3 regions of the Klebsiella quasipneumoniae subsp. quasipneumoniae genome follow, and region 3 is predicted to be linked to each of the others. Evidence: predicted binding sites of a transcription regulator. Region 3 holds the regulator's gene; each other region holds the start of a gene.
What was found. The regulator LexA, encoded in region 3, represses DNA repair genes until DNA is damaged. The targets are predictions, from matches to a motif close to TNCTGTATGTACATACAGNA.
Positions count from the first base shown of each region.

Region 1: the regulator LexA is predicted to act here: its motif matches at 2,621-2,640, upstream of rmuC (DNA recombination protein RmuC).
Region 2: the regulator LexA is predicted to act here: its motif matches at 2,623-2,642, upstream of umuD (translesion error-prone DNA polymerase V autoproteolytic subunit).

Region 1 is NZ_CP084876.1:5,110,713-5,115,009, reverse strand. Features, by position in the region: gene metE (5-methyltetrahydropteroyltriglutamate--homocysteine S-methyltransferase) at 1-641, shown strand, start outside; gene LGM20_RS24465 (dienelactone hydrolase family protein) at 701-1,513, opposite strand; gene udp (uridine phosphorylase) at 1,786-2,547, shown strand; gene rmuC (DNA recombination protein RmuC) at 2,681-4,129, shown strand; gene ubiE (bifunctional demethylmenaquinone methyltransferase/2-methoxy-6-polyprenyl-1,4-benzoquinol methylase UbiE) at 4,200-4,297, shown strand, end outside.
Region 2 is NZ_CP084877.1:9,057-13,353, forward strand. Features, by position in the region: gene LGM20_RS25605 (hypothetical protein) at 440-757, opposite strand; gene LGM20_RS25610 (DNA polymerase III subunit theta) at 792-1,046, opposite strand; partial or broken gene LGM20_RS25615 (antirestriction protein) at 1,283-1,697, opposite strand; gene LGM20_RS25620 (hypothetical protein) at 2,218-2,448, opposite strand; gene umuD (translesion error-prone DNA polymerase V autoproteolytic subunit) at 2,662-3,087, shown strand; gene LGM20_RS25630 (Y-family DNA polymerase) at 3,087-4,297, shown strand, end outside.
Region 3 is NZ_CP084876.1:4,997,555-5,001,851, forward strand. Features, by position in the region: gene zur (zinc uptake transcriptional repressor Zur) at 23-538, shown strand; gene LGM20_RS23935 (CsbD family protein) at 634-843, opposite strand; gene dinF (MATE family efflux transporter DinF) at 1,080-2,396, opposite strand; gene lexA (transcriptional repressor LexA) at 2,466-3,074, opposite strand; gene LGM20_RS23950 (diacylglycerol kinase) at 3,197-3,565, opposite strand; gene plsB (glycerol-3-phosphate 1-O-acyltransferase PlsB) at 3,694-4,297, shown strand, end outside.

The DNA.
Region 1 (4,297 bases), 110 kb from region 3:
CGCTGACCGACAAGCCGGTGAAAGGGATGCTCACTGGACCGGTGACGATTCTGTGCTGGTCCTTCCCGCGGGAAGACGTTAGCCGTGAAACCATCGCGAAACAGATTGCGCTGGCCCTGCGTGATGAAGTGGCGGATCTGCAAGCGGCCGGTATCGGCATCATCCAGATTGATGAGCCTGCTTTGCGCGAAGGGTTACCGCTGAAGCGCAGCGATTGGGATGCCTATCTGCAGTGGGGTGTGGAAGCCTTCCGCCTTAACGCCGCGGTGGCCAAAGACGACACTCAGATCCATACCCACATGTGCTATTGCGAGTTCAACGACATCATGGACTCCATCGCCGCGCTGGACGCCGACGTGATCACCATTGAAACCTCGCGTTCCGACATGGAACTGCTGGAGTCGTTCGAAGTGTTCGAGTATCCCAATGAAATCGGGCCGGGGGTATATGATATTCACTCGCCAAACGTACCGAGCGTGGAGTGGATCGAAGCGCTGCTGGAAAAAGCCGCGCAGCGTATCCCGGCGGAGCGGCTGTGGGTTAACCCGGACTGCGGCCTGAAAACCCGGGGCTGGCCGGAGACTCGCGCCGCGCTGGCGAATATGGTGCAAGCGGCGCGTAACCTGCGTCAATCTGCCTGATCGTCGCCCGAAAAATCAAAAAGGAGGCATTTGCCTCCTTTTTTTCCTGCTTCGGACGATTACCCTTTTTTACCGCCATATTGAGCAAACCAGTCGAGCATCCGCTGCCAGCCGTCTTTGGCTGACTCTTCGTGATAGCTGGCGCGATAGTCGGCGTTAAAGGCGTGATCGGCTTCAGGATAGACCACGATTTCCGCCGTGGCGTTGGCCGCCCGCAGCGCCTGGCGCATGGTTTCGACGGTGTCCTGTGGAATGCTGGCGTCTTTGGCGCCGTACAGGCCGAGTACCGGGGCGTTGAGATCGACGGCGATATCCACCGGGTGTTTTGGCGAATTCAGCGATTTTTCTCCTACCAGTTTGCCGTACCAGGCTACCGCCGCCTTCAACTGCGGGTTATGGGCAGCATATAGCCAGGTGATACGTCCGCCCCAGCAGAAGCCGGTGATCAGCAGACGATGGGCATCGCCGCCATGGCGCGCCGCCCAGCTGGCGACGTGGTCGAGATCCGCCAGCACCTGCGCGTCCGGCACCTTCGTAACCAGCTCTTTAAACAGGGTCGGGATATCGTGATACTCATTCGGATCGCCCTGACGGAAGTACAATTCAGGCGCGATAGCCAGATAGCCTTCCTGCGCCAGGCGACGACAAAGATCGCGAATATGCTCATGCACGCCGAAGATTTCCTGCACCACGATGACGATCGGCAATGGGCCATCGGCGTTTTTCGGGCGGGCATGGTAAGCCGGCATGTTTTCCCCCTGAGAGGGAATAGAGGTCTCTCCGGTGACAATATGCTCTTCCGGCGTATGAACGGCGGTTGCGGCATGCGGCGAGGCTGCAGGTGCGAATCCAGGTTGCTTGGTGGTGGTCATGGTATTCTCCGTACCCTTATTTATTAGCGCATCAGTAACTATAGACCCTTTACCTTTAGTTCGGGCGGTAATAAAGCACAGTGCCTGAAAGCGGCTATCTTTTGTTCAGTGACGATGAATATAACTTGTTAATGTGATGTTTATCACTATTTACTGAAAAACAACTGCAATCATTATTGTTCTTGGTGACTAACATCACAAAATGTTGCCAGGGGCTTCTGTACAGTACCGTTTTGCTTCTGCTGATAATTCGACCCACAGAGGAGTTTTTTATGTCCAAGTCTGATGTTTTTCATCTCGGCCTCACCAAGAACGATTTACAAGGGGCTACGCTGGCTATCGTCCCTGGCGATCCGGAGCGTGTGGAAAAGATCGCCGCGCTGATGGATAAGCCGGTTAAGCTGGCATCTCACCGCGAATTTACCTCCTGGCGCGCGGAACTGGACGGCAAACCGGTGATCGTCTGCTCCACCGGCATCGGCGGCCCGTCTACGTCTATCGCTGTGGAAGAGCTGGCGCAGCTTGGCGTGCGTACCTTCCTGCGCATTGGCACCACCGGCGCCATTCAGCCGCACATCAACGTTGGCGATGTGCTGGTGACTACCGCTTCCGTTCGTCTGGACGGCGCCAGCCTGCACTTCGCGCCGATGGAATTCCCGGCCGTCGCAGATTTCGCCTGCACCACCGCGCTGGTGGAAGCAGCGAAATCCATTGGCGCCACCACCCATATCGGCGTGACCGCTTCCTCGGACACCTTCTACCCGGGACAGGAGCGTTACGACACCTTCTCCGGCCGCGTAGTGAGCCGCTTCAAAGGCTCCATGGAAGAGTGGCAGGCGATGGGCGTGATGAACTATGAAATGGAATCCGCTACGCTGTTGACCATGTGCGCCAGCCAGGGCCTGCGCGCCGGGATGGTGGCCGGGGTTATCGTTAACCGTACCCAGCAAGAGATCCCTAACGCCGAAACCATGAAGCAAACCGAAAGCCATGCGGTGAAAATCGTCGTGGAAGCGGCGCGCCGTCTGCTGTAATTCAACGCTTTCCCTGTCAGGCCGGATCCTCCGGCCTTTTTTTTGCGTCGCCTCTCGCAGGAAATTCCTTTTAAACTGGACGTTTGTACAGCACAATTCTATTTTGTGTCATCAGGTTATCGCAGGGGGCGTCGTGGATCTCTCCATTATTATCAGCGCGGTTATCGCACTGGCTGCTGGATTAATCGTCGGCTGGCTGGCGACCAAAGCGCGCGCCGATCAAATTCGGGCCGATCTTATCGAGGAGCGGCGAGAGCTGGATATTGAGCTGAGCGCCGCCCGTCAGCAGCTGGTACAGGAAGCCCACTGGCGTGAAGAGTGCGAGCTGCTGAACAACGAGCTGCGCAGCCTGCGGGATATCAATACCTCGCTGGAGGCCGATCTGCGAGAGGTTACCACCCGGCTCGAATCCACCCAGCTGCATGCGGAAGATAAGATCCGCCAGATGGTGAACAGCGAACAGCGCCTGAGCGAGCAGTTTGAAAACCTCGCCAACCGCATTTTCGAACACAGCAACCGACGCGTCGATGAGCAAAATCGCCAGAGCCTGCATGGCCTGCTGACACCGCTGCGCGAACAGCTGGACGGGTTCCGCCGCCAGGTGCAGGAGAGCTTCGGCCAGGAGGCGCGGGAAAGGCACACCCTGGCGCATGAGATCCGCAACCTGCAGCAGCTGAACGCGCAGATGGCGCAGGAGGCGCTGAACCTGACCAAAGCGCTGAAGGGCGATAACAAAACTCAGGGCAACTGGGGGGAAGTGGTTCTCACCCGCGTGCTGGAAGCCTCCGGCCTGCGGGAAGGCTATGAGTACCAGACCCAGGTCAGCATCGAGACCGACAACCGCTCGCGGATGCAGCCGGACGTCATCGTGCGCCTGCCGCAGGGTAAAGACGTGGTTATCGACGCCAAAATGACCCTTGTCGCCTATGAGCGCTATTTCAACGCCGAGGACGACTACACCCGCGAAGTCGCGCTGCAGGAGCACCTTGCCTCGGTGCGTAATCATATTCGCCTGCTGGGACGCAAGGATTATCAGCAACTGCCGGGCCTGCGCTCCCTCGACTATGTGCTGATGTTTATTCCCGTCGAGCCGGCATTCCTGCTGGCCATTGATCGTCAGCCCGAGCTCATTAGCGAGGCGCTGCAAAATAATATTATGCTGGTCAGCCCGACGACGCTGCTGGTGGCCCTGCGCACCATCGCCAATCTGTGGCGTTATGAGCACCAGAGCCGCAACGCGCAGAAGATCGCCGAGCGGGCGGGGCGCCTTTACGACAAAATGCGCCTGTTTGTGGACGATATGTCCGCTATCGGCCAGAGTCTGGATAAAGCGCAAGAGAACTATCGCCAGGCGATGAAAAAGCTCGCTTCCGGGCGCGGTAATCTGCTGGCTCAGGCGGAGGCTTTTCGCGGGTTGGGCGTGGAGGTCAAGCGCGGGATTAATCCTGATTTAGTCGAACAAGCCACTGCTCAGGACGATCAATATCGTCTCGAAGAGGAGGATAACCTGCCGGAAAATGACGCATTTTCGCCCGACTCTGCCGAGGCGGTGCGCAGCCGGGAGGCGGCTCCGCCACGCTGAAACGTATGGGAAATGCGCTGAGTCTGATACACTCAGTGAACATTTTCTTGAAAAGCAAGCAGGCATAAAGATGGTTGAGGATTCACAAGAAACGACGCACTTTGGCTTTCAGACGGTCGCTAAAGAGCAGAAAGCGGACATGGTGGCGCATGTATTCCATTCTGTCGC
Region 2 (4,297 bases), on a different replicon from region 3:
GCAACGACGAAGAGCGCGGGCGCGAAACGGCGTTGCCCTGCAGAGTGCCGGCAGCTTTATCGCCGGCACGGTGAAAGCGGCGCGGCCGGAACGGTCGCAGCAAGCGCTGCCGTTGACCTTGACTTCAGACATCAGACACTAGCCGCCAGGCCCGAAACCGCGTAGCGGGTTCGGCGGAGCTTACCGCGTCTTTTCGCGGTTAGCGGAGTGTGGCTCGACGACCGGACAGCGCAGCTGGCCGGGAGCCGAAGGTGTCCAGTGTGGGTATGCTTTTAAAGCCTTTAAGGTTTAAAAAGAGACATCACAGCAGGAAGAAGAAGAGAAAGCAGACAGACAGCAGGGAGCAAGCCGGAAACGTAAAGATGCAGGCTGGAGAGAATATGTTTTTCATGCCGCCGGAAAGAAGCCATGAGAAACCGGCGGCATACCAGACGGGGCGTCAGGAACGGAGCTTATTTTCCTTCCTGAACTGCGCAACGCTATACCAGATTGAAGCCAGGAAAGCGAAAACGGTGATCAGGACACGAAATTCGTCACCCGGCTCTTTCCCCTTCAGCATCAGCGTTATGATGATGCCGGCAACGATAATCCACGCAATACCACTCCAGAGGCGCAGCTTATCCGCCACGACATTAATCAGAACAAAAGCAACGGCCAGGATAGCCCCCCACAGAGCCGGAACAGGCTGAAACGGAATAAAAAACAGGTTAATACCTGTTAAAAGCGTCACGGCAGCAAACATCAGAGACATACGCACAGATTACCCTCCCTGGACACACTGAGTAAGAAAATCAATTCTGCTGATCATCGCCCGGTTTATTATATTCGGGTGCATTTGCGCGCGGCAGCTGCTGACTGTTCAGTCGATGTACGCGGAACCGTTCATGGAAATATTCGCGCAGGTGTTCAGGCTGTTCCCGTTCAACAAGTTCCGGCATGACGGGCTTGTTCATGCGCTCCTGCCAGGCAACATCAGCAGCCACCTTATCGACGGCAACTTTGTCCTGCTCCTCCTTTGAAAAAGAGGCAATATTCCACTGCGACATACGCAAATTCAGCAAAAGAAGAAAAGGTACGCAGATATTACGCTCTTAATCCTTAACTGGCGACCTGTTGAGGTGAGGCCAGTACGCAGCGCCGCAGGTGTGGCGAACCGCCTCACCGGCAGGCGAAGCCTGCCAGGATTTTCGCGCGGCCGCACCGATCTGCGAAGCCGGGTAAGCTCCTCACAGATCGTGCCGTCTCAGACCTTAAACGGGGCGTCGGGCGCCCCGATATAGTATCAGTCCAGAGCCGCGTAAATAGCAGCGCATTCGTCATGAGAGTCAATGAAATTCCACAGCTGCGATTCCCGCAGCATCAGGTGGCGTGTCAGGGCAGCATCACCGCGTTCATGGTGCAGCCAGATACGGCGGTTGATCGCCAGCGCCGTAATGATAACTCCGGCCGCATCCGCGCTGACGGACCGATCAAACCAGTTATCCGGGGAAACGGTCACCGTCAGGCATCATGTAGCCGCCGCCCTCCGGAATACGGATGAAATGCCAGAAGCCTCCGCAGTAATCGGTGATGTGTTTCTCAGCGAGCGCATAGACCTGCATCTCTCCGGCCAGAAAATCGTTACCAAACAGATCCGGCAGGAACGAGAGACGGTCGGACTCCTCTACATTCAGCATGGTTTGACGGGCATGATACATAGCAACCTCCACAGGTTCATAAGATTGCGGCACCGGGTTGTGCCGTGCCGACACGACAGCCCGGCGGAAAGCGGAAGATGCAAGGGCGACACCGGAGGCCGCAGCGCAGATAAAGCACGAAGCTGGTCTGGACGGTTTTAGAGCGAAACCTGAGCGAGAAAACGACGGGAAGAACGGCGAGCTTCATAAAAAAACTGCGACCGGGCGAGGATGGCGGCGCCAGCGAACCCTTGCATCTGCAGCGGCCGGGCTAAAGTGAAGGCACGGCACTACCCGAAGCGATGCAGGAGATACAACATGAGCTCCCCTGTCGCGGTTTACGAGCGCAGGGAGAAAAGCAGAAGCTGGCATCGCGACGCGATGGCTGCGTATAAAGGCCGCAGACCGGAGGGAGGGGGCCGGACAAAGCGGAGCCGGCGGCAAAGACAAGCCGGCGACGTCCTTATCCGGTGTTGATGGCATGGCGCCAGTTTATCAGCTGCCCGTCACCAGGCGGCCCGGGAGACCTCTCGTTCTGAGCTTATCGGCGATCTGGTTTATCACTGGCCACGGAGATACCAATGTACATACCGCTTCCCCAGATAATCTGAGAGAGCACAAATAGCCACTGAGGGACGTCAACAATCAACAGCGGAAGAAGAGCAACCGTCACGATTAAAATCAGGCGGCTACCGAATTGCCGGCGCACCGGTTCAGCGGCGTCAACCGGGACGCCTGCATATCGCAGAACCTGCCTTAAACCCGTATTCATAATCACTCCACTCAGAATAAATGCACTGTACTTCAGTATATTACATTTTATTAGATAACGATTCTCCGGACTGGCAGCGATCCTTCTGAAATTTCCCTGTTTTTGCAGGAACAGCAAATGGTTACAGACAACGGCAACAAGATGACTTGAAAAAAAACGGCCTCCGCAAAATAATACTGTATATATATACAGCCTTAAGCGAGGAAAAAAACGATGAAGTTCATTCCTGCAGTATCAGAAGCCAGCATAGTAAAAATTCCTTTGTTCACAGAGCGATGCCCTGCGGGTTTTCCGTCACCGGCAGCAGACTACACTGAGTCTGAACTGGATCTGAATGAGTACTGCATTCACCGGCGCCACTCCACCTATTTTGTCAGGGCGATTGGCAACTCAATGACTGATATTGGCCTCTATTCCGGCGATCTGTTGGTCGTGGATAAAGCAGAACAGCCGCGGCACGGGGATATTGTTATCGCGGAAATTGAGGGTGAATTTACGGTAAAACGCCTGCTTCTGACGCCGCGGCCAGCCCTGCAGGCGATGAACCCGGACTTCCCTTCCCTGTACCCGGATCCGGAAACGCTGCAAATTTTCGGTGTGGTGACAGCCTTCATTCATAAAACCCGGAGGGCAGACTGATGTTCGCCCTGGCTGACGTCAACTCCTTCTATGCCAGTTGCGAGAAGGTTTTCAGGCCGGATTTGCGCGGCAAACCTGTCGTCGTTCTCAGTAACAACGATGGCTGCGTTATTGCCCGGAGTGCTGAAGCCAAACTGCTGGGTATAAAGATGGGCCCCCCCTGGTTCCAGCTCAAAGAGGCGCAGTTTCCTGAAAAATTGTACGTTTTTTCCAGCAACTACGAGCTCTACGCGAGCCTGAGTAACCGTGTGGTCGCCCTGCTGGAAGAGCTGTCGCCCCGCGTCGAACAATACTCAATTGACGAATGTTTCCTGGATGCCCGGGGAATTGGCCACTGTATGGATCTGGAGGATTTTGGCAGGCAGCTGCGTGGGCATGTTCTCAGTGGAACCGGACTGACGATCGGTGTCGGCTTCGGCGCCACAAAAACACTGGCCAAATCGGCGCAGTGGGCGTCAAAGGAATGGCCACAATTTAGGGGGGTACTGGCGCTGTCGCCCGAAAATCCACGCAGAACGGCAAAATTACTCAGCCTGCAGCCGGTGGAAGAAATCTGGGGCGTGGGGAACCGGATAGCGAAAAAGCTGCACGTTATGGGGATCACCACCGCCCTGCAGCTGTCGCTGACGAACCCCACATTTATCCGGAAAAACTTCAACGTAGTTCTGGAGCGCACGGTACGTGAGCTGAACGGCGAGAGTTGCATTTCACTGGAGGAAGCGCCGCCGCCGAAACAGCAGATTGTCTGCAGTCGCAGCTTCGGGCAGCGGATCACCACCTACGAAGAAATGCGCCAGGCCGTCTGCCAGTATGCCGAGCGCGCGGCGGAAAAGTTGCGCGGTGAGCGACAGTACTGCCGGCATATCAGCACCTTCATCAAGACATCCCCTTTTGCGGTTAATGAGCCGTATTACGGTAACGTGGCCACGGAAAAACTGAACACCCCTACCCGTGACACCCGGGACATTATCGCGGCAGCGGTCAGGTCTCTGGACAGGATCTGGCTCGATGGCCACCGCTACGCAAAAGCGGGGATAATGCTCAATGATTTCAGTCCGAACGGCGTCGCGCAGCTGAATCTGTTCGATGACGTGCAGCCACGGCCGCACAGCGATGCGCTGATGAAGGTACTCGACGGCATTAATCATTCCGGACTCGGGAAAGTCTGGTTTGCCGGACGGGGTATTGCGCCGGACTGGCAGATGAAACG
Region 3 (4,297 bases):
TTCACGCAACCTGAGGATGCTCATGGATAAGTCCCCTTCGCAAGAGATGTTAGCGCATGCTGAAAAGCTGTGTGCGCAACGCGGCGTACGCCTGACCCCACAGCGTCTGGAAGTGTTGCGCCTGATGAGCCTGCAGCAAGGGGCAATCAGCGCCTACGACCTGCTGGATCTGCTGCGTGAGAAAGAGCCGCAGGCAAAGCCGCCGACGGTCTACCGCGCGCTGGAGTTTTTACTCGAGCAGGGTTTTGTCCACAAGGTGGAATCGACCAACAGCTATGTGCTGTGTCATCTCTTTGACCAGCCAACCCACAGCTCGGCCATGTTTATCTGCGACCGCTGCGGCGTGGTGAAGGAAGAGGCGGCTGAAGGGGTGGAAGATATCATGCATACGCTGGCGGCCAGAATGGGCTTCGCCCTGCGCCACAACGTGATTGAAGCTCATGGCCTTTGCGCGAGCTGCGTGGAAGTGGAAGCCTGCAGCACGCCGGGACACTGCCAGCACGATCATACGATTCAGCTCAAAAAGAAAGCCCGCTGAGCGGCAGCCGCAGCGGGAAAAAGGGTTAACGGCGCGTCCCTGCGCCATTTAGACAGGCACTAACACAAATGCTTCATTCTTCGGATCACGGAACGCTACCAGCGATAGTCGTTCTTATGCTCCCAGTCTGAGACTTCTTTCTCAGCCTGATCTTTCTCATAGCCGTAACGCTCCTGAATTTTGCCGACCAGCTGGTCGCGCTTCCCTTCGATTACGGTCATATCGTCATCGGTAAGTTTGCCCCACTGTTCCTTGGCTTTACCTTTCAACTGTTTCCAGTTACCGCCGATTTCGTCTTTATTCATGATAACGTCCTCATCATTCGGTGGGTTTACAGCCCGTTTTGTGCCGGACATGGTATTAACTATAGATGAGAATGCTGGCGCCGATTCGTTATTCGGAATTTTTAACCATAGCCCTCATTGGAAACGCTGAAGGTGGTTTTCCCGGCACGCGCTACGCTCGCCGGGCTACTGAGTCGCTCCGGCAAACCTGGCGCGACCGGAGGACGTTCACCGATAATGGCGAGCTAGAGAAAGGGCTAACTAAACCAGGTGCCGCGTCGCCAGTGGCGGCGCCAGATCAGCGCCAGCGACAGGCCTCGCAGCGCGAGAAACACCGCCAGCGCCAGCCACAGGCCGTGATTGCCGAGCGCCGGGACCGTAAGCAGCGTCACGGCGAAGCCGGCCGCGGCGACCGCCATACTGTTCCGCATCTCCGCGCCGCGCGTCGCGCCGATAAACATGCCGTCCAGCAGATAGCACCAGACCCCGACCACCGGCAGGATGGTCTGCCAGATCAGATAGCGATCGGCCAGCTGCTGCAGGGAAGGCAGTGAGGTTAACAGCGCGATGATGTACTCCCCCGCCAGGCTGTAAACCAGGGCAAACGCCAGCGCCACCATACCGGACTGCCGGCAGGCCGCCCGCCACACCTCCAGCAGCTGGCTGCCGTCGCGCGCGCCGTAGGCCTGGCCGGAGTGGGCCTCCACGGCATAGGCAAAGCCATCCAGCGCGTAGGCGGTAAAGGTCAGCATGGTCATTAGTACGGCGTTGACCGCCACGATATCGCTGCCCAGACGGGCGCCGTAGACGGTCAGCGCGCCAAAGCACAGCTGCAGCAGCAGGGAGCGCAGCATGATGTCGCGATTCAACGCCAGCAGACGGCGCATGTCCCCGCGCCAGGCGTTTTTCAGCATCGCCAGCGACACGCCGCGCAGCGTTAGCACCCGCTTCGCCATCATCAGGCCGATAATGAGAGTGGCGTACTCCGCGGTGACCGTGGCCAGCGCCGCCCCCTGGACGTTCATCCGCAGGCCCATCACCAGCCACAGGTCGAGCACAATATTCAACAGATTACCGACCACCAGCAAAATCACCGGCGCCCGGGCATACTGGACCCCCAGCAGCCAGCCGAGCAGCACAAGGTTGGCCAGCGACGCGGGAGCGCTGAGCCAGCGGATATCGAGAAACCGTCTCGCCTGCTCGAGAACCGCCTCGCTGCCGCCGACGATATGCAGGGCGAGGTTAATCAACGGCAGGCGAAACAGGATAATCAACACCCCGGCGCCCAGCGCCAGAGCCAGCGGCTGCACCAGCGCCCGCGCCAGTCGCAGCGGATCTTTGGCCCCCCAGGCCTGAGCGGTCAACCCGGTGGTGCTCATGCGAAGAAACAGCAGCAGCATAAACAGGAAACTGGTGGCCGTCGCTCCGACCGCGACGCCGCCAAGGTATACCGGGCTGTCAAGGTGGCCGATCACCGCGGTATCCACCAGCCCCAGCAGCGGGACGGTGATATTGGAGAAAATCATGGGGAGTGCAAGGCGCCACAGCGCTTTATCGGCAGCGTTGAGCAGCATGTTCGGAGACCTGATTGAGGACAAACGTCGCAGCGTCATGCATCAGATGACGCTGCGCGGGGGCAGGCGTTACAGCCATTCTCCATTACGGATCACGCCAACGGCCAGACCCTCAATGGTAAAACTCTGCTGACGCAGATCGACAACGATAGGGGTAAATTCGCTGTTTTCCGGCAACAGTTCGACGACGTTGCCCTGCTTTTTCAGGCGCTTCACCGTCACTTCATCGTCAATGCGCGCTACCACCACCTGGCCGTTACGCACATCCTGGGTTTTGTGGACCGCCAGCAGATCGCCATCCAGAATACCGATGTCTTTCATCGACATCCCGCTGACGCGCAGCAGAAAATCGGCGTTGGGCTTGAACATCGACGGGTCGACCTGATAGTGGCCTTCAATATGCTGCTGCGCCAGCAGCGGCTCACCGGCGGCGACGCGGCCGATCAGCGGCAGGCCGTGCTCTTCTTCCGTCAGCAGGCGGATACCGCGCGAGGCGCCGGAGACGATCTCGATTGCGCCTTTACGCGCCAGCGCTTTCAGGTGTTCTTCCGCCGCGTTTGGGGAACGGAACCCCAAGCGCTGAGCAATCTCCGCACGCGTCGGCGGCATGCCCGTCTGGCTGATATGATCCCGAATGAGATCAAACACCTCTTGCTGCCTGGTCGTTAACGCTTTCATTCCGCCCCCTGGGTGTATATACAGTTATGCTGTGAGTATATACAGCTAACGGTGATTTTGGAACCACATGGCACACAAAAATCGGCAGATTGTTTATATTTTGCGAGGGTTAGCGAAGAACGTTAGTGATAATGGCTCCACAGCAGCGTTCCCCAGGTGATCAGCGCGATGATTATCGCCAGCAGGACCGCCGCCGACCCCATGTCTTTGGCGCGCCCTGAAAGCTCATGATAATCCGAGCCAATACGGTCCACGACCGCCTCAATCGCGCTGTTGAGAATTTCGACTATCATCACTAGCAGGACCGAGCCAATCAGCAATACGCGGGTGATGGCGTCGACGTCCAGCCAGCAGGCTATCGCGACGGCCACGATGGCGGCGACACCTTCCTGACGAAACGCGGCCTCGTTGATCCACGCCGCGCGAAATCCTTTCCAGGAGTAACCTGCCGCCTTAATGATTCGGGTTAACCCGGTGGTATTATTGGCCATCACAAAACCTTTTTATGTAAATGACGTCGATGAGTGTACGCGTTTGCCGCGCGGTAACGGAAATTTTGCCCGCTTTCTGTTATTCTTGCCGCGCATTTGCATGATTAACCAGAGGCTTCACATCGTTTATGTCCGGCTGGCAACGAATTTACTATAAATTACTGAATTTACCATTACGGGTGCTGGTAAAAAGCAAGTCTATTCCGGCAGAGCCTGCTCAGGAATTAGGACTCGATACCTCGCGTCCGGTCATGTACGTCCTGCCCTATAACTCCAAGGCGGACCTGCTGACGCTGCGCGCCCAATGTCTGGCGCATGATTTACCTGACCCGCTTGAACCGCTGGAAATCGACGGCGCCCTGCTGCCGCGCTACGTATTCATCCACGGCGGGCCGCGCGTATTCACCTACTACACGCCAAAAGAAGAGTCCATCAAGCTGTTCCACGACTACCTCGATCTGCACCGCAACCATCCGGATCTCGATGTGCAAATGGTGCCGGTGTCGGTGATGTTCGGCCGCTCGCCGGGTCGTGAGAAAGGGGAAGTTAATCCGCCGCTGCGGATGCTTAACGGCATTCAGAAATTTTTCGCCGTCTCCTGGCTCGGCCGCGACAGCTTCGTGCGCTTCTCGCCTTCCGTATCGCTGCGCCGCATGGCGGATGAGCACGGTACCGATAAGATCATCGCCCAGAAACTGGCACGCGTCGCGCGGATGCATTTTGCCCGCCAGC